DNA from 3 places in the Rhodococcus sp. I2R genome. Region 2 is predicted to be linked to each of the others. Evidence: predicted binding sites of a transcription regulator. Region 2 holds the regulator's gene; each other region holds the start of a gene.

Region 1 (6,372 bases), on a different contig from region 2:
GCATCTCGACGATTCTGGCTTTCGAGCCCGCGGCCGCGCTGAATGCCGCATATACCTCGCGCATCGACTGCGGCCGCGGATTGACAAGGTGAAAAACTCTTTGGCCCAACGGGTTGCGGTGCATCAACTCGACGATGGCGGCGGCTACATAGTCGACCGGAACGAGATTTGTCGCGCCGATGTTCGGGACGGTGATGGGCAGCGCGTCGGGCAGTTTGGCGAGTTCGGCGAAGAATGGAAAGAAGAAGTACGGCCCGTCGATCTTGTCGATCGCTCCGGTCTCGGAATGGCCGAGTACCGCAGAAGGGCGATACACCCGCCAGTCGGTCGCCGATTCGCGAACGATTTTCTCGGACTCGTACTTGGTCCGGTGATACGGCGTCGGGAATTGTTGGCCCTTGTCGAAGTCGTCCTCGGTGAACGTTCCGGCATGGTCGCCGGCGACGGCTATCGAGGAGATGTGGTGCAGGCGAGCGCCGAGTCGTACCGCGAGTTCGGCGACCGATCGGGTGCCGTCGACATTGGTCGAGGCCTGTTCGTCACCGGCTGTGATGTCGTAGATCGCGCCGAGATGAACGATCTGATCGATGTTCGACGGTGTTTCCTCCAGCCCCAGCCCCAGCCCGGGCTCGGTGAGGTCGCCGATCAGCGGATGCACCCGGTCTTTCCCGCTCAGTGCAGCTACCTGCTGTTCGAGTTTGGCGACCGACTGTCGACGCACCAGTACGTGTACCTGCGCGGACGGGTCACGCTCCAGTAGCAGTGGCAGCAGATTCTGCCCCAGGAAGCCCGTACCGCCGGTAACGATGTAGTTCGCCATAAGGTGAACTTACTCCAAGGTAAGTTCCGGAACCACCCTCTCGAGTGACCGAATGTGACATTCGGTCACCATCGCGGGTGGACCACGCCCCGAGCCCGCCGAGTGTACGAGGCATCTAGTGTCCGATTCCTACTTTCGAGTGGACTTTTTTCATCCAGGTCGGGGCCCACCAGTTCGCTTCGCCCATCAGCTTCACCAGCGACGGGACGAGCAGCATTCGGATGATCGTGGCGTCGACGATCAGCGCGAAGATCATTCCCAGGCCGAGGAATCGCATGATCGACAGGTCCGAGATGGTGAAGGCGCCGGTGACGGCGATGAGAACGAGGGCGGCTGCTGTCACGATGCGTCCGGTGCGTTGTGCGCCGAAGATGACCGCTTCTTCCGTGGTCGCGCCGGCGGTGCGGGCCTCGACCATCCGGGACATCAGGAACACCTCGTAGTCGGTGGAGAGCCCGAACACGACGGCAAGGATGAGGACGACGAAGGTTGCTTCGAGTGGTGCCGGGGTGACCCCGATCAATTCGGCGCCGTTGCCTTCCTGGAAAACCCAGGTCAAGACACCGAATGTGGCGCCGAGGCTCAATCCGGCCATCAGTACCGCCTTGATCGGCAGCACGATCGACCCGAATGCAAGGAACAGCAGGATCAGCGTCGAGACGACCATGATCGCGATCATCACGGGCAGCCACTTCGCGATGGCGGCGTTGCCGTCGTCGACGAGGGCTCGGGAGCCACCGACGAGAAGTTCGGTGCCGTCGGGTGGGGTCATCGCGCGGAGTTCGGCCACCGCATTGCTGGACGATGCCATTTCGGTTTCGCCTTCGGACGGTTCACCGAACGTCGCTTGAATAGCGACGAAATCGTCACTCGAACCGGTGAATTGGACTCGCGCGATACCGTCCAAGGACTCTGCTTGCCTCGTGATGTCTGCGATTGGGGCACCCTGTGGCTTCTGTCCGTCGAGGCCGCGCAGAACAATCGTGGCTCCTTCGCCGGTGGTCGGGAACTCGGTGTTGAGTGTCTCGACAGCGATGCGGGCGGGATCGTCCTGCGGGAGCGCTGTGTAGTCGACCTCGCCGAGCATGATCTTGAGCACCGGCGCGGACAGCACGAGAAGCGCGGCGATGATGACCGTGGCGACGATTCCAGGTTTGCGCATCACCTTGGCGACGACGCCACCCCAGAACTTCTGTGCGCGAGCCTCGCCGCGATCGGACGCGGTCTTGCTCCACGTCAGCGAGTTGATGCGGTGTCCGAGGAGGGCGAGCAGTGCCGGTACTGCCGTCAGCGACAGGATTGCAGCGCACGCCACTGCCGCCATCGCGCCGAAGCCGAGAGATTTGAGGATGGGTTGAGGAAATACGAGCATCCCGGCGAAGGCGCAGATCAGTAGCAGGCCCGAGAAAGCGATGGTGCGCCCCGCGGTGAGCACGGTGCGCACGGCTGCGTCGGCGGGTTCGGAGCCCGATCGCATTTCCTCGCGGAATCGGCTGACGATGAACAGTCCGTAGTCGATTGCCAATCCCAGCCCGAGTAGTGACGCGACGTTGATCGAGAACGAACTGACCTCGGTGAAGGAAGTGAGCACTCGAAGTATTGCCAGGGCGCTGAGGACGCTGAGAATGCCGACGAACACCGGCACTGCGGCTGCGACGACACCACCGAAGATGAAGATCAGCAACACCAGAACGACGGGGATGGCGATTGCCTCGGAGCGAACGAGGTCGCTCTGCAGGGTTGTGCTGAACGAGACGCCGACGACCGAACCGCCGGCGAACTGAGATGTGACGCCGGGGACTTCGAGCTGTGGCGGTAGGTCGCCGAAGGTGGCGAACGTGACACCGGAGTTGGGCCCGAGGGTGACTGTCGCCAGCGCTTTGGTGCCGTCCTCGGACACGAGAAACGGCTGGGCAGCGGCGTTGGCCGTCCAGTAGGAAGCAACGTTCTGAACCGAGTAGTTGCTCTGGAATTCGTCCAGGACGGCGGTGACGTCGGGACCGATATCGTCGATCGTCTGTCCCTCGGGCGGAGTGTAGATGGCGACGATGTCCGGGGTTGGCTGCCCAAGGTCGGTGACGAGGGAGCTGACCTCGGCGGCCTCGCTACTCGGGTCGACGAAGCCGCCCTCGCTGAGCTTGCCGAACACGCCCAGGCCCCATGCGCCGGTCAGCGCCACCACGAGGACGGTGAAGGTAAGAACCCATCTCTTGTGGGAAACAACGAACGAAGCCCAATTTCTCACGTGCATCTCCGGCTCTCTCGGTGTGCTACCCGACGAGCGAGCCTATCGGCTACGTCCCGGTTGAGTTGTGTCGGTGCCGTGCGATCTAATGGGAACACACGTTCGAACATTGCCTTCGTCGTCGTTCGAGGGCAGGGGAGTCGATGGGCAGGAAAGGGGTGAGCGATGGGGTGGAACGAGGGTCCGCCGACGTGGTCGGAGATGGAGCGTGTCCTCTCCGGCCGTCCCGCGCGCCCGAAACCCGACATCATCGGCGACGGTGGAGACAGTCCGGCATGGTCGCGCAAACGCGGAGCGTACGAGAGAAGTGCGATCTCGACCGAGCCGTCGACGGTTGCGTACGCGGAGCTACATGCGCATTCGGCCTTCAGTTTTCTCGACGGTGCCAGTCATCCTGAAGCAATGGTCGAAGAGGCTGTGCGTCTGGGCCTGGAAGCGATTGCGATCACCGACCACGACGGCTTCTACGGAGTTGTCAGGTTTGCCGAAGCAGCCAAAGCGCTCGGCATCAAGACCGTGTTCGGCGCTGAGCTGTCGTTGGGAACGGCCAGATCCAGGGCAGGTGAATTGGATCCGGACGGCACGCATCTGCTCGTGCTCGCGCGTGGGCAGGAGGGGTACCGACGGCTCTCGCGCGAGATCGCGGCAGCGCATCTGGCGGGCGGTGTGAAAGGAAAACCTCGCTACGATTTCGACGCTCTGTCGGAGGCCGCCGGCGGTCACTGGCAGATTCTCACCGGTTGTCGAAAAGGGCATGTACGACGCGCTCTGGCGAGGGACGGCCCCGTTGCTGCAGAGGCGGCATTGGTCGATCTCGTCGACAGATTCGGCGCCGACCGTGTCACCGTGGAGCTCACCGATCACGGGCTACCGGAGGACGACGAACGCAACGACGCGTTGTTCGAGCTCGCGACTCGGTATCGACTGTCGGTTGTCGCCACCACCGCGGCGCATTACGCCACACCGGACAGTCGCCACCTGGCGATGGCGATGGCGGCGGTGCGGGCGCGAACGAGCTTGGACGAGGCCTCTGGATGGTTGTCACCCACAGGTGGGACACACCTACGGTCGGGGGAGGAAATGGCTCGGCTGTTCGGGCACTATCCGGGCGTCGTGGGTGCGGCGGCGGAGCTCGGTCGGGAGTGCGCATTCGATCTTCGTCTGATCGCACCGCAACTTCCCCCGTTCGACGTACCTGCCGGCCACACGGAGATCAGCTACCTTCGTACGCTCGCGCAGCGGGGTGCGGAGCGGCGGTACGGTTCGCCGGCCGACCACCCATCGGCGTACGCGCAGATCGAGTACGAACTAGACATCATCGAGAGGTTGCATTTCCCGGGCTACTTTCTCGTCGTTCACGACATCGTCGCCTTCTGCAAGGGCCGTGACATTCTTTGTCAGGGAAGAGGATCGGCAGCCAACTCGGCGGTGTGTTTTGCCATCGGAATCACCAATGTCGATCCAGTGGCGAACAAGCTCCTTTTCGAACGTTTCCTGGCCCCCGAAAGAGACGGGCCACCGGACATCGATGTCGATATCGAATCGGACAGACGTGAGGAAGCGATTCAGTACGTCTACGAGAAATACGGCCGCACACACGCTGCGCAGGTCGCAAACGTCATCACCTACCGTGGAAAGTCCTCGGTTCGTGACATGGCTCGCGCCCTCGGATTCTCGCAGGGGCAGCAGGATGCTTGGAGCAAGCAGGTCACCCGTTGGTCCGGTATCGGTGAGCAAGAAGATAGCGACATCCCCAAGCCCGTTCTCGAACTGGCTCAGCAGATCGAGGGCTTTCCCCGCCATCTCGGTATCCACTCGGGTGGCATGGTGATCTGCGACCGTCCTATCGCCGACGTGTGTCCGGTCGAATGGGCGACGATGGCGAACCGGAGCGTATTGCAGTGGGACAAGGACGATTGCGCTGCAGTCGGGTTGGTCAAATTCGACATGTTGGGCCTGGGCATGCTGTCGGCTCTGCACTACATGATCGATCTGGTGGACGAGCACAAAGGGATCCGAATCGATCTTGCGGACATCGATCTGGGCGAGAAAGCCGTCTACGACATGTTGCAGCGGGCCGACTCGGTGGGGGTGTTCCAGGTGGAGTCTCGGGCTCAGATGGCAACGTTGCCGAGGCTCAAACCCCGGGAGTTCTACGATTTGGTCGTCGAGGTGGCGCTGATCAGGCCCGGTCCCATCCAGGGCGGTTCGGTGCATCCATACATCAAGCGGCGCAACGGAATCGAACCTGTCACGTTCGATCATCCGTCGCTCGAGAAGGCTCTCGACCGCACGCTCGGAGTGCCGCTCTTCCAGGAGCAGCTCATGCAGATGGCCATCGACGTCGCGGGATTCAGCGCTGCCGAAGCCGATCGACTACGTCGGGCAATGGGCTCGAAACGATCCCCGGAAAAAATGAACGAGATGCGTGGTCGTTTCTACGACGGTATGCGCGAACTGCACGGCATCGTCGGTGAGGCTGCAGATCGCATCTTCGAAAAGCTCTTTGCATTTGCGAATTTCGGTTTTCCCGAAAGTCATTCGCAGAGTTTCGCCTCGCTCGTGTTCTACTCGTCCTGGTTCAAGCTGCATCATCCGGCAGCGTTCTGCGCAGGTCTGTTGAGAGCGCAGCCGATGGGGTTCTACTCGCCTCAATCCCTGGTCGCCGATGCGCGAAGACACGGCGTTCAGGTCCACGGCCCGGATGTCAACGTGAGTTCGTGGTACGCGGATCTCACCGGAGGTGGTCTCGAGATCCGGATGGGTCTCGCGGACGTGCGGCACATCGGCCAGGATTTCGCCGAGCGTATCGTCGAGGAGCGAGTCCTGGGCGGTGCGTACACGTCCTTCGTCGATCTCGCGGGACGGGTGGAGCTCTCGACCGCCCGAGCCGAATCGCTGGCCACAGCAGGCGCGCTGGGTTGCTTCGGTATCACTCGGCGGGAAGCGCTGTGGGCGGCCGGGGCGGCAGCCGGTGAGCGATCGCATCTGCTTCCCGGGCTCGGAGCGTCGACGCGCGCACCTGTCCTTCCAGGCATGAGTGACTTGGATCTGGCATCGGCGGATGTGTGGGCGACAGGTGTGTCGCCGAACTCGTACCCCACCCAGTTCTTTCGTGAGCAGCTCGATGCGCTCGGGGTGCTTCCGGCCGATCGGTTGCTGTCGGTTCCGGACGGAGATCGTGTACTCGTCGGTGGCGCGGTGACTCACCGACAGAGACCGGCTACGGCAGCCGGTGTCACCTTCGTCAACCTGGAGGACGAGACGGGGATGGTCAACGTCGTCTGCTCGGTGGGTCTGTGGGCGA
Region 2 (6,372 bases):
TCGGTGCGAAACTGTCCTCGGTGACGTTCGCGCAGTGCAAGCAAGCGGCGGCCGCAGCGCTCTCCACCGACAGCGCTGCGGCAGCGCGAGCTGCGGCCGGTGCCGTCCTCGACTGACATCGGCTCTAGTATTCGGTTCCGTGAGCAACTTCGGGTGGACCCTGCACGGCAACGGAAAGAGCGTCGCAGCAGGGGCAGTGGTGGAACCGGATCAGCGCTTGACGTGGCCGCGCACCATCGGAATCGGTATGCAGCACGTCATTGCCATGTTCGGTGCCACCCTCCTGGTCCCCACAGTGACGGGATTTCCGGTCACCACCACGCTGCTCTTCTCCGGCATCGGAACCGCGCTCTTCCTGATCATCACCCGCGGGCGGGTTCCCAGCTATCTCGGATCGTCGTTCGCGTTCATCGCGCCCCTGACCGCCACTCAGGCATCCGGGGCGGCAGCGCAACTCGGCGCTGTCATGTCGGTCGGAATAGTGCTGGCCGGTGTCGGATTCGTGGTCCGATTCGCGGGCAGCCGGGTCATCGAGGCGGTCATGCCACCGGTGGTGACCGGTGCAGTAGTCGTGCTCATCGGACTGAACCTCGCGCCGGCGGCCACGTCGTCGTTCGAGGCGCAGCCGCTGGTCGCTGCGGTGACATTGTTCGCCATTCTTCTCGTGACCGTCGCCGGGCCAGGGATGCTCGGACGGCTGGGGATCTTGGTCGGGGTCGTGCTCGGTTGGGTCTTCGCCGCCATCACCGGGCAGATCGACGACACCAGACTCGGTGCCATGCGCGACGCGGCCTGGATCGGTATTCCCGAGTTCCGCGGGCCGACGTTCGAGCTGTCCGTCGTGCTCATCGCTCTACCGGTGGTGATCGTGCTCGTCGCGGAGAACGTGGGTCACGTCAAGGCAGTGGCCGCGATGACCGGCAAGTCACTCGACGATGTGGCCGGTGACGCCCTCATCGCCGACGGTCTCGCCACCACCCTCGCGGGCGCTGGCGGAGGCTCGGGTACTACGACGTACGCCGAGAACATCGGCGTCATGGCAGCCACTCGCGTCTGCTCCACCGCCGCCTACTGGGTGGCCGCCGCGACTGCCGTCGTGCTGGCATTTTCCCCGAAATTCGGTGCTCTCGTCTTCACCGTTCCGGACGGAGTCATCGGCGGAGCCACCCTCGTGCTCTACGGTCTGATCGGTCTCCTCGGGGTACGGATCTGGACCGACAGTGAGGTCGATTTCACCGATCCCGTCAACCTCACGGTCGTCGCCGCTGCGCTCGTCGCCGGAATCGGCGATCTGACACTGACGATAGGTTCGATCGAACTAGGCGGGATCGCCTGGGGATCGGTCGGAATACTCGTCGGGTATCCGGTGATGCGGGCGCTCAGCAGAGGTGTGACTCGCTAAACGGGTCACCGATCACGCACGGCTCGGTCATCGACCGAGCCGTGCTCACAGTCGTAGTGTCGAGGTATATCACCGGCGGCGGTGTTGTTGCCGACCGGGAAAGCCCCTCGAAGGAGAGATGTAGTGGACCGCACACTGTTCGAGCCCGAGCACGACCTCTTTCGTGAGTCGTACCGCAAATTTCTGGCCCAGCACGTAGCGCCCAACCACGCGAAGTGGGAAGAGCAGAACATCGTCGACCGCGGCGTCTGGGTCGAAGCCGGCAAGCAAGGGTTCCTGGGCACCGCTGTTCCCGAGGAATTCGGTGGCGGGGGAGTCAAGGACTTCCGCTACAACACCATCCTCACCGAGGAAACCACACGTGGTGGGTACAGCGGCATCGGCTTCACGCTGCACAATGACGTCGTTGCGCCGTACCTCATCGACCTGTGCAATGAGGAACAGAAGCAGCGGTGGCTGCCCGGATTCTGCTCGGGCGAGCTGATCACCGCAATTGCGATGACCGAGCCGGGAACCGGTAGCGACCTGCAAGGCATCAAGACCCGCGCAGTCCGCGATGGCGACGAATGGGTCCTCAACGGCTCGAAGACCTTCATCACCAACGGAATCAACGCCGACCTGGTGATCGTCGTTGCGTGCACCGATCCGGACAAGGGCGCCCAGGGATTCAGCCTGCTCGTGGTCGAGCGCGACATGCCCGGTTTCGAGCGAGGCCGCAACCTCGACAAGATCGGTATGAAGGCTCAGGACACCGCCGAACTCAGCTTCACCGACGTCCGTGTTCCGGCGGCCAATCTTCTCGGCGACGAGGGCATGGGCTTCATCTACCTCATGCAGAACCTGCCTCAGGAGCGTCTGTCCATCGCCGTGGTGGCAGCGGCCGCAATGGAATCCGCGCTGGAGATGACCATCCAGTACTGCCGCGACCGCAAGGCCTTCGGCAAGTCGATCGGCAAGTTCCAGAACACACGTTTCGTGCTGGCCGAACTTGCCACCGAAACCACCGCGACACGCATCATGGTTGACAAGTTCGTCGAACTCCTCAACGCCGGCACGCTGACGGTGCAGGAAGCCGCGATGGCGAAGTGGTGGACCACCGAGAATCAGGTCCGGCTCATCGATCGATGCCTGCAGTTGCACGGCGGCTACGGCTACATGAAGGAATACCCCATAGCCAAGGCCTACATGGATTCGCGTGTGCAGACCATCTACGGCGGCACCACGGAAATCATGAAGGAAATCATCGGCCGAGGACTCGATCTCTGAGTTTTCGAAAGACGCAAACCTGAACGACGAGCAGGGGCTCGGCAACCACATTGCTGCCGAGCCCCTGCTCGTTTCAGGCCGACCTGTGTTTGGTCAGAGTTTGCGCATGACGGTGACGACCTTGCCGAGGATCGCCGCATCGTTGCCCGGTATGGGATCGAACAACGGGTTGTGCGGCATCAGCCACACTTCGCCTTTGCTGCGCTTGAACGTCTTTACCGTCGCCTCACCCTCGATCATCGCCGCCACGATGTCACCGTTGTCGGCCACGCTCTGCTGACGAACCACCACCCAGTCACCGTCGCAGATCGCGGCGTCGATCATCGACTCACCGACGACCTTGAGCAGGAACAGTGAGCCCTGGCCCACGAGTTCGCGCGGCAACGGGAACACATCCTCCACAGCTTGCTCGGCCAGAATCGGCCCGCCCGCGGCGATACGCCCCAGAACCGGAACGAACGTGGGTGTGGGGAGCTGTTCCTCGGCGGGCGCCGAACCGTCGGCAACCGCCGCGGCGTGGTCTGCCTGGACCTCGTCGAGTCCGCGCACATCCACTGCGCGTGGGCGATTGGGATCGCGCCGCAGGAATCCCTTGCGCTCGAGAGTGCGCAACTGATGAGCCACCGAGGACGTGGACGTCAGACCCACGGCGTCACCGATCTCACGAATGCTCGGCGGGTATCCGCGTTCGGTGACCGACGCCCTGATGACCTCGAGTACCTTGCGCTGACGCTCCGTCAGTCCGGCGCTGACATCGGTGCCTTCACCCTCGAACGCTTTCGCAGTGGGGACGGCAGCAGGCTTTCCCGCGGGCTTGCCTGCCGACTTGGTCGATTTCGGTGTCGACTTCGGTGAGACGGTCGATTTCGGTGACCCTGACGAGGTCTCGTCTTTCATTCCTGCGTCCTCCTGCGTCGTGGCTGTAGCTGAAGCTCGAGTGCGACCTGAGCTGGCCGGGTGGTGTGGATGTGGCGTGTGGCTTCTGACACGAACTTAGCCCGTCGACGCTGTTCGATCAAACATCTGTTCGATCCGTGTCGCGTTTTCTACTGACTTTGTCGGAGCTGCGTGATAGAACTTCGAACAAGCGTTCATCGAACGCCTGATCGAATACACCCTTCGATCATGTCCACTCCAGTGGAGGTTCTCATGAGCATCACGACCGAGCGGCGTGTCAGTGCGCACCGTGGCAGTACACATAGGGGGAGTGCTGTTCGTCGGCGTCCCACCCCGCAGCGCCGGCGCTACCTGCACACGAGCGCGCCGCAGGGAGTGGTGCGCGGGCACCGCGAGGCGTGTGTGGAGGACAGGAGCCCGCAGACGCTGTCGTGGACTGCAACCGTCCTCGGTGTTCTCGCCACCGCCGTGGTGCTGTTGGCGTTCGTCGCTGTCGCGAATCTGCGCGCAGGCTCGATCGAGTCCGCACCGCAGGTAGGTGTCGCCGTCGTTCAGCAGGGCGAGACGCTCAGCGACGTCGCTCAGCGCATCGCACCGGGAGTGCCAGTGCAGGATGTGGTCGACAGCATGCTCGAACTGAACGGCCTCGCCGGCGCGTCGGTGTCCCAGGGCCAGCAACTGGTGATTCCAGCCACATCCGGCCGGTAGCGCCGATCATGACCGTGCGCGTCCCAGATCCGGTGTGCCGAGAGCTCCGCGTCTCGGGTGATCGAGGTGCGTACGTGAGGCTCCGAGTATCCTCGATGCCCGTACCCCTCGAGAGTGATCCCAGGGAGTGCATCGGCTACGACGGAGGCTCCTTCATGCATTGCCCGTTCTGCAGGCACCCCGACTCTCGCGTGGTCGACTCACGCGAGGCGGACGAGGGGCAAGCAATCCGCCGCCGACGCTCGTGCCCGGAATGTGGTCGTCGGTTCACCACAGTCGAGACCGCCGTGCTGGCCGTCGTCAAGCGCAGCGGGGTTACCGAGCCTTTCTCGCGTGAAAAGGTCGTCAAGGGTGTTCGACGCGCCTGCCAGGGGCGAGACGTGGACAACGACGCGTTGAACCTGCTGTCGCAGAAGGTGGAGGACGCTGTACGCGCCTCCGGTTCGGCCGAAATCCCCAGCCACGAGGTCGGGTTGGCCATTCTCGGTCCACTACGTGATCTGGACGAGGTGGCGTACCTGCGGTTCGCCTCCGTGTATCGGTCCTTCAGCTCGGCCGAGGACTTCGAGAAGGAGATCCAGGACCTACGCGCGCACCGCGAGTCGTCCGCGGTCGAATGACCCGCGTAGTCGCGAGGTGTCATCGGCGAAGTCACGCGCACATTCGCCGATATCAATCCGGCTGACTGCGGCCTGAGGGGTGTGCGGATCGACCGGTGCCGCAAGCCTCAGCTGCGCCCAGCTGCGTCGATAGCTTTCTGCACGCGCTTCTCCGACACTGGATACGCCGTACGAACGCTCTGCGCGAAGAGCCCGACTCTGAGCTCCTCGATCATCCAGAACACATCCTGGACGGCGGCGCCCTGCCGGCGGGCCTCGGGTAGCGACTTCACCAGTCGGTCATAGGATTCGTAGACGCGATCCAGCACGTCCATACCGGCGTCGTCTCTGGCGGCGCTGCTGGGCAACGCATTCAATCGAACCGTCGCAGCCTTGAGGTACCGAGGGATCTCCGCCAGACGTGTGGACCCGAACTCGAAGACGAAGCCGTCGAACACCAGAGAAGCGAGTTGCTCGCGAACGTCGTCCGCGGCATCACCCTGCGCCCGTTCCAGAACCGCACGCAAAGCCAGTGATTCGGTCAGAATCTGCCGCACCAGTACAAGGATGCTCGAGGTGCGCGCAGTCACATCGACGTTGACCGCCTTCGACAGCGCGGCGAAAGCGTCGGGGGACCGAACCGGACCACCGTGGGCATCCATCGATTCGTCGACAGCTGTTCTACGGCAATCCTCGAGCAGAGCGTCGATGCTCCCGTACGGGTTCTGCCCCAGAGCCAGCCGCTCACGCGTTGGTATCCCGGCAATCAAGGCCTTGGTGCCGCGCGGTGCATGTTCCAATAGCAAGGCGCGGGTCCCATCACGCATGGCTTGCCGCTGCTGTGCGGGCGTACTGAGGATCCGGACTGCCACGCCGCCGCCTTCCGGTACCAGCGCCGGGTAGCCGGTAACGGTCTGGCCGCCGACCGACCGGGTGACGGCCTGATCGAGAGTCCCGAGGCTCGACGAGGTCCATGCCAGCGTCGGAGCCCGTTCGGCCGCACCGACTGCTGTGGCCACCTCCTGGGTGATTCGAGGCGCCAACGTTCGCCGCAGCCGGTCCAGGTCTTTGTCCGAACCCAGCTCGGTGCCATCGGTATCGACAGCCGCGAACGTCATGCTCAAGTGCCCCGGCATGGACGCCACATCGAAATCGGTGGGATCGATTCGGCACGAACCGAGCCGGGACAGTTCACGAGCGAGCGCGGTCACTACCGGTTCGGCACGCGGTGTCATGGCGGCGAGTGCGGCGGCGGCGAAGTCCGGCGCGGGCACCACGTTTCGGCGCTGCGCCTTGGGGAGGAGTTTGATGAGCGTGGACACCAACTCCGCGCGCATGCCCGGTACCAGCCAGTCGAATCCGACGGGTTGCACCTGGGCGAGCAGAGCGATCGGGATGCGGGCGGTGACACCGTCCGCGGCGGCACCCGGTTCGAACTGGTACGTGAGCGGAAACTGAATGTCTCCCTGGCGCCACGCGTCGGGGTAGTCACCGCCCAGC
Region 3 (6,372 bases), on a different contig from region 2:
GAAAGCACGCGAGAGGTCGGGCGAGGACGCTCTCATGTCGTGGCCAACCACGACCTGTGACGCAGCCGTGCCGGAATCGCGTACCAAACGCGCGAAGGACGCTCCGACGTCACGGACGAACTCTGCATCGATCTGCTCACCCACCACCCCTCGTACGTCGTAGGCCTTGATGACGGCGTTGACGGATTCGGCAGTGCGTGCCACGAACGACTCCTCGGTTGGATGTGAATGAGACCTGACGCGGACGAACGGTTTTCGATGCGAAGACCGGTTGTGACATTCATCGTCCCCCGATAAGAATCTGTCACAGATAGTTGTGGTGGGCGCGACGACGATCACCTGATGTGACTGAAACGACGCCGGAACCGCTCAGAGGAGCGAAGGTACTGGACAAAGCTCCAACGCCCCGATTGCGCTCTCAGGCAGCATGGCGATCTCAGGAAGTGGGGTCGGGCAGTACTCGCAAGTGACCACGACGGCCGGTTCGTGCCGACGATGCTGGTCGGCGGTCACCATCTCGCGCCGAAGGCTGGCGGTGCTCGCGCGGCACTACGGAAACCGAGTGGTCGTCTCGTACTCGATCACCCCTGCCGGCTTCTCGAACTGCCTCGGCCAGAGCGGTCAGATCATCCTCGTCCGGCGAGGTCGTCGAGAACCCGCCTTCGTAGCGAACCAGTTCCCACCCTTTGGGCGCGGTGGTCGTGGATGCGTGCACTTCGCACAGATCCCACGAGTGCGGCTCGTCGACCGTGGCCAGCGGCCCCACGACGGCCGTCGAATCGGAGTAGACATACGTGAGCGTGGCGACGGCCGATCGGTTGCAGCCGGGCCTGCAGCATCCACGCAGTGATCTCACGCCCCAGAGACTATCCCCCCGGTCCGACAGCGAGCCGCTCGACACACCGCGGGCGGTCGGCGATAACCTCACGCCATGGCTCCGAGTGGTTCCCGACGCAGCACTACCTCCCGATCGGCCGCGCGGCGCGGACGCGATATCCGCGGTCCCGTACTTCCGAGCAGTGTGCCCGGTCACCGCTCGCGCGCGGACCGATTCGATCGCGCGGTCCTCGAAGCATTCGCACGAATCGACCATCGATGGCACGAGCGGCTCGAAAAACTGGACATAGCGGTCGACGAAGTTCCGAAGATCCGAGCCATCGACCCCGAGTCGGTGAACTGGCCACCTGAGGTCGTCGCGGAAGGACCTGTTCCCCTGTCACGACTCGTTCCGGCCGGGATCGACAAACGCGGTGAGACGACACGCGCTCGGATCGTGCTGTTCAGGCGACCACTACAACTGAGGGCGAAACACCGCGACGATCTGGAAGACCTTCTCTTCGAGGTTCTGGTGGAGCAGGTGGCGACATATCTGGGCGTCGACCCGGACGTGGTGGATCCTGCTATCGACGACGAGATGTAGGCGACACGCTCGGCAAAGACGAACGGATCAGACGATTCCGCGCTTGAGGCGGCGCCTCTCGCGTTCGGACAATCCGCCCCAGATACCGAATCGCTCGTCGTTGGCCAACGCGTATTCGAGGCACTCGTCCTTCACATCACATCCGAGGCAGATTCGCTTGGCCTCGCGGGTCGAGCCACCCTTCTCGGGAAAAAAGGCTTCAGGGTCGGTCTGCGCGCACAGGGCGCGCTCCTGCCACTGATCCTCGATTTCCTCGAACATCTGATCGAAGCCGGGAATGGCCATCAGCGTGGGCCTTTCGGCTTCGCGCAGTACGACAGCCAAGTGCTCCCCGTCGTCGATATCACCGTCGACATCATCGCTCACCTGGCCGACGCTCTCGTCGGGGACGAGGTCGAGCCCTCGACCTCCGACATATGCGGCCCCAGCATCGACCGGAACCGATGCATTCACGGGAGCCTCTTCGCCGACGCGCTGTGCTGCGCCTGCGTCGAAATCGGTCTGCGGCGCGTCGCTGACCGCGCTGAGGTGAGCAGGGGTTTCGCCCTGTCGTTCACGTATCACGTGCTGGTCGTACATCGCTTCCGCCTCCTCACCATTCGATAGCGCAGTAATCTTCGGTCGGTTCCGAATTCCGTGCCCCGCGCCGGAATTCAGTGTCATACACATATCCTCGATCTTCACTCCACGCTTCCGTGTTATGAAGATGCATGGGAACGCGTGTTCGAATCAAGGTTCACAGCAAGCGATCTCACTCGGTGACCATGGAATGACATACATGTGATTAGACACGCCCCGGTACGTCGCGGTCAAGCCGATGGACATTTTTCCAATACCATCTCTTGCCCCGAAAACAGCGCTCACCCCGGATTAGCGCCCGTCTCGTGCGTGTCGTGTCGAAAAAACTGCCCGAACAGCCGACGCGTTCGGTCTTCGCCGGGCGGCCGTCCACCGAACAGAGGAACAACATAGGCTTCGAACCTGTGAAAGTGACTGTATTGGTCGGTGGCGTCGGAGGCGCGCGATTCCTCCAAGGCCTGCAAGCCCTACTAGGATCCGACGGTGATATCACTGCTGTCGTCAACGTCGGTGACGACGTGTGGATGCACGGTCTGCGCATCTGCCCAGATCTCGACACCTGCATGTACACCCTCGGCGGCGGAATAGACACCGACCGCGGGTGGGGTCGAATCGCAGAAACCTGGCATGCTCGAGACGAACTCGCGGCGTACGGAGCCGACCCGGACTGGTTCGGTCTCGGCGATCGCGACATCGCCACCCACCTGATCCGGAGTCGAATGCTGCGTACCGGCTATCCGCTCTCTGCGGTGACCGAGGCGCTGTGCAACCGATGGAAACCCGGAGTGCGCTTGATTCCGGTGACCGACGACCGCAGCGAGACCCATGTCGTGGTGACCGATCCGGCCGATCCCAGCGGGGACAGCAAGCGAGCAATTCACTTCCAGGAGTGGTGGGTTCGGTACCGCGCCCAGCTCCCCACGCACAGCTTCGCCAATATCGGTGCCGAGCAGGCCAGCCCGGCACCCGGAGTGCTCGACGCCATCGCCGATTCCGACGCCGTCGTGCTCGCTCCCTCGAATCCGGTCGTGAGCATCGGAGCCATTCTCGCTGTGCCCGGTATCCGAAGCGCTCTACGAACCACCGCCGCGAGAGTTGTCGGCCTCTCCCCCGTCATCGACGGCAGGCCCCTACGCGGAATGGCCGACGAATGCCTGTCGGTCATCGGTGTCGAGACCTCGGCGGAAGCCATCGGACGCCACTACGGCGCGCGTTCGGATACCGGCATTCTCGACGGCTGGATGATTCATTCGACCGACGAGGCAACCATTCCCGGTGTCGAGGTTGTCAGCGCACCGTTGTTGATGACCGACACGGACGCAACCGCCGAAATGGCTGCTGCCGCTTTGCGGTCCGTCGGTCTGAACCTGTGAGCGCGCCGGTGCCGTCCGATCACGCACCGGGCACGAGCATCGAACTGCTCCCCATTGTGGGGCTCCCCGAGTTCCGTCCCGGGGACGATCTCGCCGCCGCCATCGCCGCATGCGCCCCGTGGATTCGCACCGACGACATCCTGGTGGTGACGAGCAAGGTCGTCTCCAAGGTGGAGGGCCGCCTCGTCGATGCACCGATCGATCCCGAAGCGAGGGACGCTGCTCGTCGTCTGCTCGTCGACCGCGAGGCCGTCCGTGTCGTCGCCCGAAAGGGCCGGACCCTCATCACCGAGAATCGACTCGGCATCGTGCAGGCCGCCTCGGGGATCGACGGATCGAACGTCGATCGCGCCGAACTCGCGCTGCTGCCGGAGGATCCCGATGCGAGCGCGCGTGCACTGCGAGCTGCCCTGGCCCGCTCGCTCGGCGTCGAGGTCGGTGTGGTGATCACCGACACCATGGGAAGGGCTTGGCGTATCGGTCAGACCGACGCTGCGATCGGCAGCGCCGGACTCGCCGTGGTGCACGCATACTCCGGGACCGAGGACAGTCAGGGCAACGAACTCGTCGTCACCGAGGTTGCCATTGCCGATGAGATCGCGGCGGCAGGCGACCTCGTCAAGGGAAAGCTCGGTTCCGTGCCGGTCGCCGTCGTCCGCGGCCTCCAGCCCGTCGACGACGGTTCGCGGGCACGCGATCTCGTGCGCCCCGGCGAGGAGGACCTGTTCTGGTTGGGCACCGAGGAATCGATTACCCGTGGCCGACGCGAAGCGGTATTGCTCCGCCGATCGGTACGTGCCTTCACCGACGATCCCGTCGACCCTGACGCCATCCGCAGCTCAGTCGCCGACGCCCTGACCGCCCCGGCCCCGCATCACACTCACCCGGTCCGCTTCGTGTGGGTGCGCACACAAGCAGTGCGGGCGCGGTTGCTGACGGCGATGCGGACGCAGTGGCGGGAGGATTTGCGGAGCGACGGGTGGTCCGAGGAACGCATCGAACGCCGGGTCGGCCGAGGAGACATTCTGTTCGACGCCCCCGAGGTGGTTATTCCGTTCTGCGTGCCCGACGGTGCGCACTCGTACGCCGACGAGCGCCGAACCAAGGCCGAGGAGACGATGTTCACGGTGGCCGCGGGAGCGGCCGTGCAGGCTCTGTTGGTCTCGCTCGCCGTCCGCGGACTCGGCAGTTGCTGGATCGGATCCACCATTTTCGTCTCGGACCTCGTCGGTGCCGAGCTGGGATTGCGTGCGGACTGGAAGGCGATGGGCGCCATAGCCATCGGACACCCCACTGGCGTTCTCGAACCGAGAACGCCCGGAGAAGCCGGCACCGGACTCGTGGAGATCTGAGCCTGTGACCGCGCGCTCCCTGCACGAATCCGCCCTGTCCGTCCTGACGAACTGGAACACCGAGAGCTGGCATGCCGATTCGTTGCGTCACACCATGCTGGCGTTTCTGGACAGCAACCCCGAGGGCTGCCTGCGCGCCAACACCGCCGGTCACATCACCGCGTCCTCGCTCGTTCTGGACGAGTCCGGTCACCGCGTGTTGCTGACGCTTCATCCGCGGGTGGGGCGGTGGATTCAGCTGGGCGGTCACTGCGAGGAATCCGACGAGACCGTTGTCGACGCGGCACTGCGCGAGGCGCGGGAAGAGTCGGGAATCGACGATCTGGAGATCGACAATCAGATGTTGTCGGCCCACACGCATCCCATCACGTGCTCGCTGGGCAAACCGACACGGCATCTCGACCTGAGGTTCCTCGTGCGAGCACGAGCGGGTGCGCAGGCCGTCCGGAGCGAGGAGTCCACCGACCTGAAATGGTGGCCCGTGGACTCCCTGCCCGCCGCTGCCGAGGTGGACACCATCAACCACCTGGTCGAGTTGGCGAACCGGCGCTAGACGTCGGTGGAGAAGCGCACCCCGCCATCGGGGAGCTTGACTCCGGGCCAGACGCGGGCCCCGCGTAGCAACTCGCAGCGAGCACCGATATCTGCCCCGTCGCCGATCACCGCGTCACGAACCAACGCGCGCGGTCCGATACGCGAACCGAAGCCGAGGATGGACCGCTCCACCACCGCGCCTGCTTCCACGACCGCACCGTCGAAGACGACAGCGCCATCGAGTCGTGCGCCCGCACCGATCTCGGCGCCGCGCCCGATCACGGTGCCCCCGATCAGCAGAGCACCGGGCGCGACTCCCGCGCTCGGGTGTACGAGGGATTCACCACGCGTGCCGTTCAGTGCAGGAGACGGTGCAATACCGCGCACCAGGTCGGCAGAACCCTTCACGAAGTCTTCCGGAGTCCCCATGTCGCGCCAGTACGCGCTGTCGACGTGGGCGTAGATTCGTTTGTCCTCGGCGAGCAGCGCCGGGAAGACCTCACGTTCCACCGAGACCGGGCGGTCGTGCGGAATCGTCTCGATGATCTCGCGTTTGAACACGTAGCATCCGGCGTTGATCTGGTCGGTCGGCGGATCCTGCGTCTTCTCGAGAAAGGCAGTGACGCGACCGTTCTCGTCGGTCGGCACGCACCCGAAGGCCCGCGGATCACCGACACGAACCAGATGGAGCGTGACGTCGGCCTGCGTTCGGTGGTGGGTATCGAGCACTGCAGTCAGGTCGGTTCCGCCGAGAACGTCGCCATTGAAGACGACGATATTGTCCGCGCGGAGCCGAGGCAGGACGTTGCGGATACCGCCACCGGTACCCATGGGTTCGGTCTCGGTGACGTATTCGAGTTCTATTCCGAGAGAGGAACCGTCACCGAAGTGCTGTTCGAACACCTCGGCCTTGAACGAAGTCCCGAGCACGACGTGATCGATACCAGCAGCCTTGATCCGCGCGAGCAGGTGATGCAAGAACGGAAGACCGGCGGTCGGCAACATAGGTTTGGGTGCCGAGAGCGTGAGCGGGCGCAAGCGAGTGCCTTTGCCGCCCACGAGAATTACGGCATCAGTGGTCTTGCTCATGTCAGCTGACATGGTCGGCCTCTCT

The links. Region 2 encodes LexA, which represses DNA repair genes until DNA is damaged. Its sites were predicted from a motif close to CGAACANNTGTTCG; they were not measured.
Region 1: the regulator LexA is predicted to act here: its motif matches at 3,157-3,170, upstream of KVY23_RS17795 (error-prone DNA polymerase).
Region 3: the regulator LexA is predicted to act here: its motif matches at 2,134-2,147, upstream of cofD (2-phospho-L-lactate transferase).

What each region holds. Positions count from the first base shown of each region.
Region 1 covers NZ_JAHUTG010000017.1:95,374-101,745, forward strand. Annotated here, with positions in the region: gene KVY23_RS17785 (SDR family oxidoreductase) at 1-820, opposite strand, end outside; gene KVY23_RS17790 (MMPL family transporter) at 936-3,065, opposite strand; gene KVY23_RS17795 (error-prone DNA polymerase) at 3,231-6,372, shown strand, end outside.
Region 2 covers NZ_JAHUTG010000001.1:79,198-85,569, reverse strand. Annotated here, with positions in the region: gene ptsP (phosphoenolpyruvate--protein phosphotransferase) at 1-116, shown strand, start outside; gene KVY23_RS00345 (uracil-xanthine permease family protein) at 140-1,402, shown strand; gene KVY23_RS00340 (acyl-CoA dehydrogenase family protein) at 1,526-2,668, shown strand; gene lexA (transcriptional repressor LexA) at 2,762-3,565, opposite strand; gene KVY23_RS00330 (LysM peptidoglycan-binding domain-containing protein) at 3,794-4,273, shown strand; gene nrdR (transcriptional regulator NrdR) at 4,429-4,893, shown strand; gene hrpA (ATP-dependent RNA helicase HrpA) at 5,001-6,372, opposite strand, start outside.
Region 3 covers NZ_JAHUTG010000009.1:112,282-118,653, forward strand. Annotated here, with positions in the region: gene KVY23_RS11545 (phosphomannomutase/phosphoglucomutase) at 1-204, opposite strand, end outside; gene KVY23_RS11550 (DUF3499 domain-containing protein) at 437-856, opposite strand; gene KVY23_RS11555 (metallopeptidase family protein) at 932-1,420, shown strand; gene KVY23_RS11560 (WhiB family transcriptional regulator) at 1,448-1,705, opposite strand; gene cofD (2-phospho-L-lactate transferase) at 2,404-3,372, shown strand; gene KVY23_RS11570 (coenzyme F420-0:L-glutamate ligase) at 3,369-4,724, shown strand; gene KVY23_RS11575 (NUDIX hydrolase) at 4,729-5,277, shown strand; gene KVY23_RS11580 (sugar phosphate nucleotidyltransferase) at 5,274-6,359, opposite strand; gene KVY23_RS11585 (glycosyltransferase family 2 protein) at 6,349-6,372, opposite strand, start outside.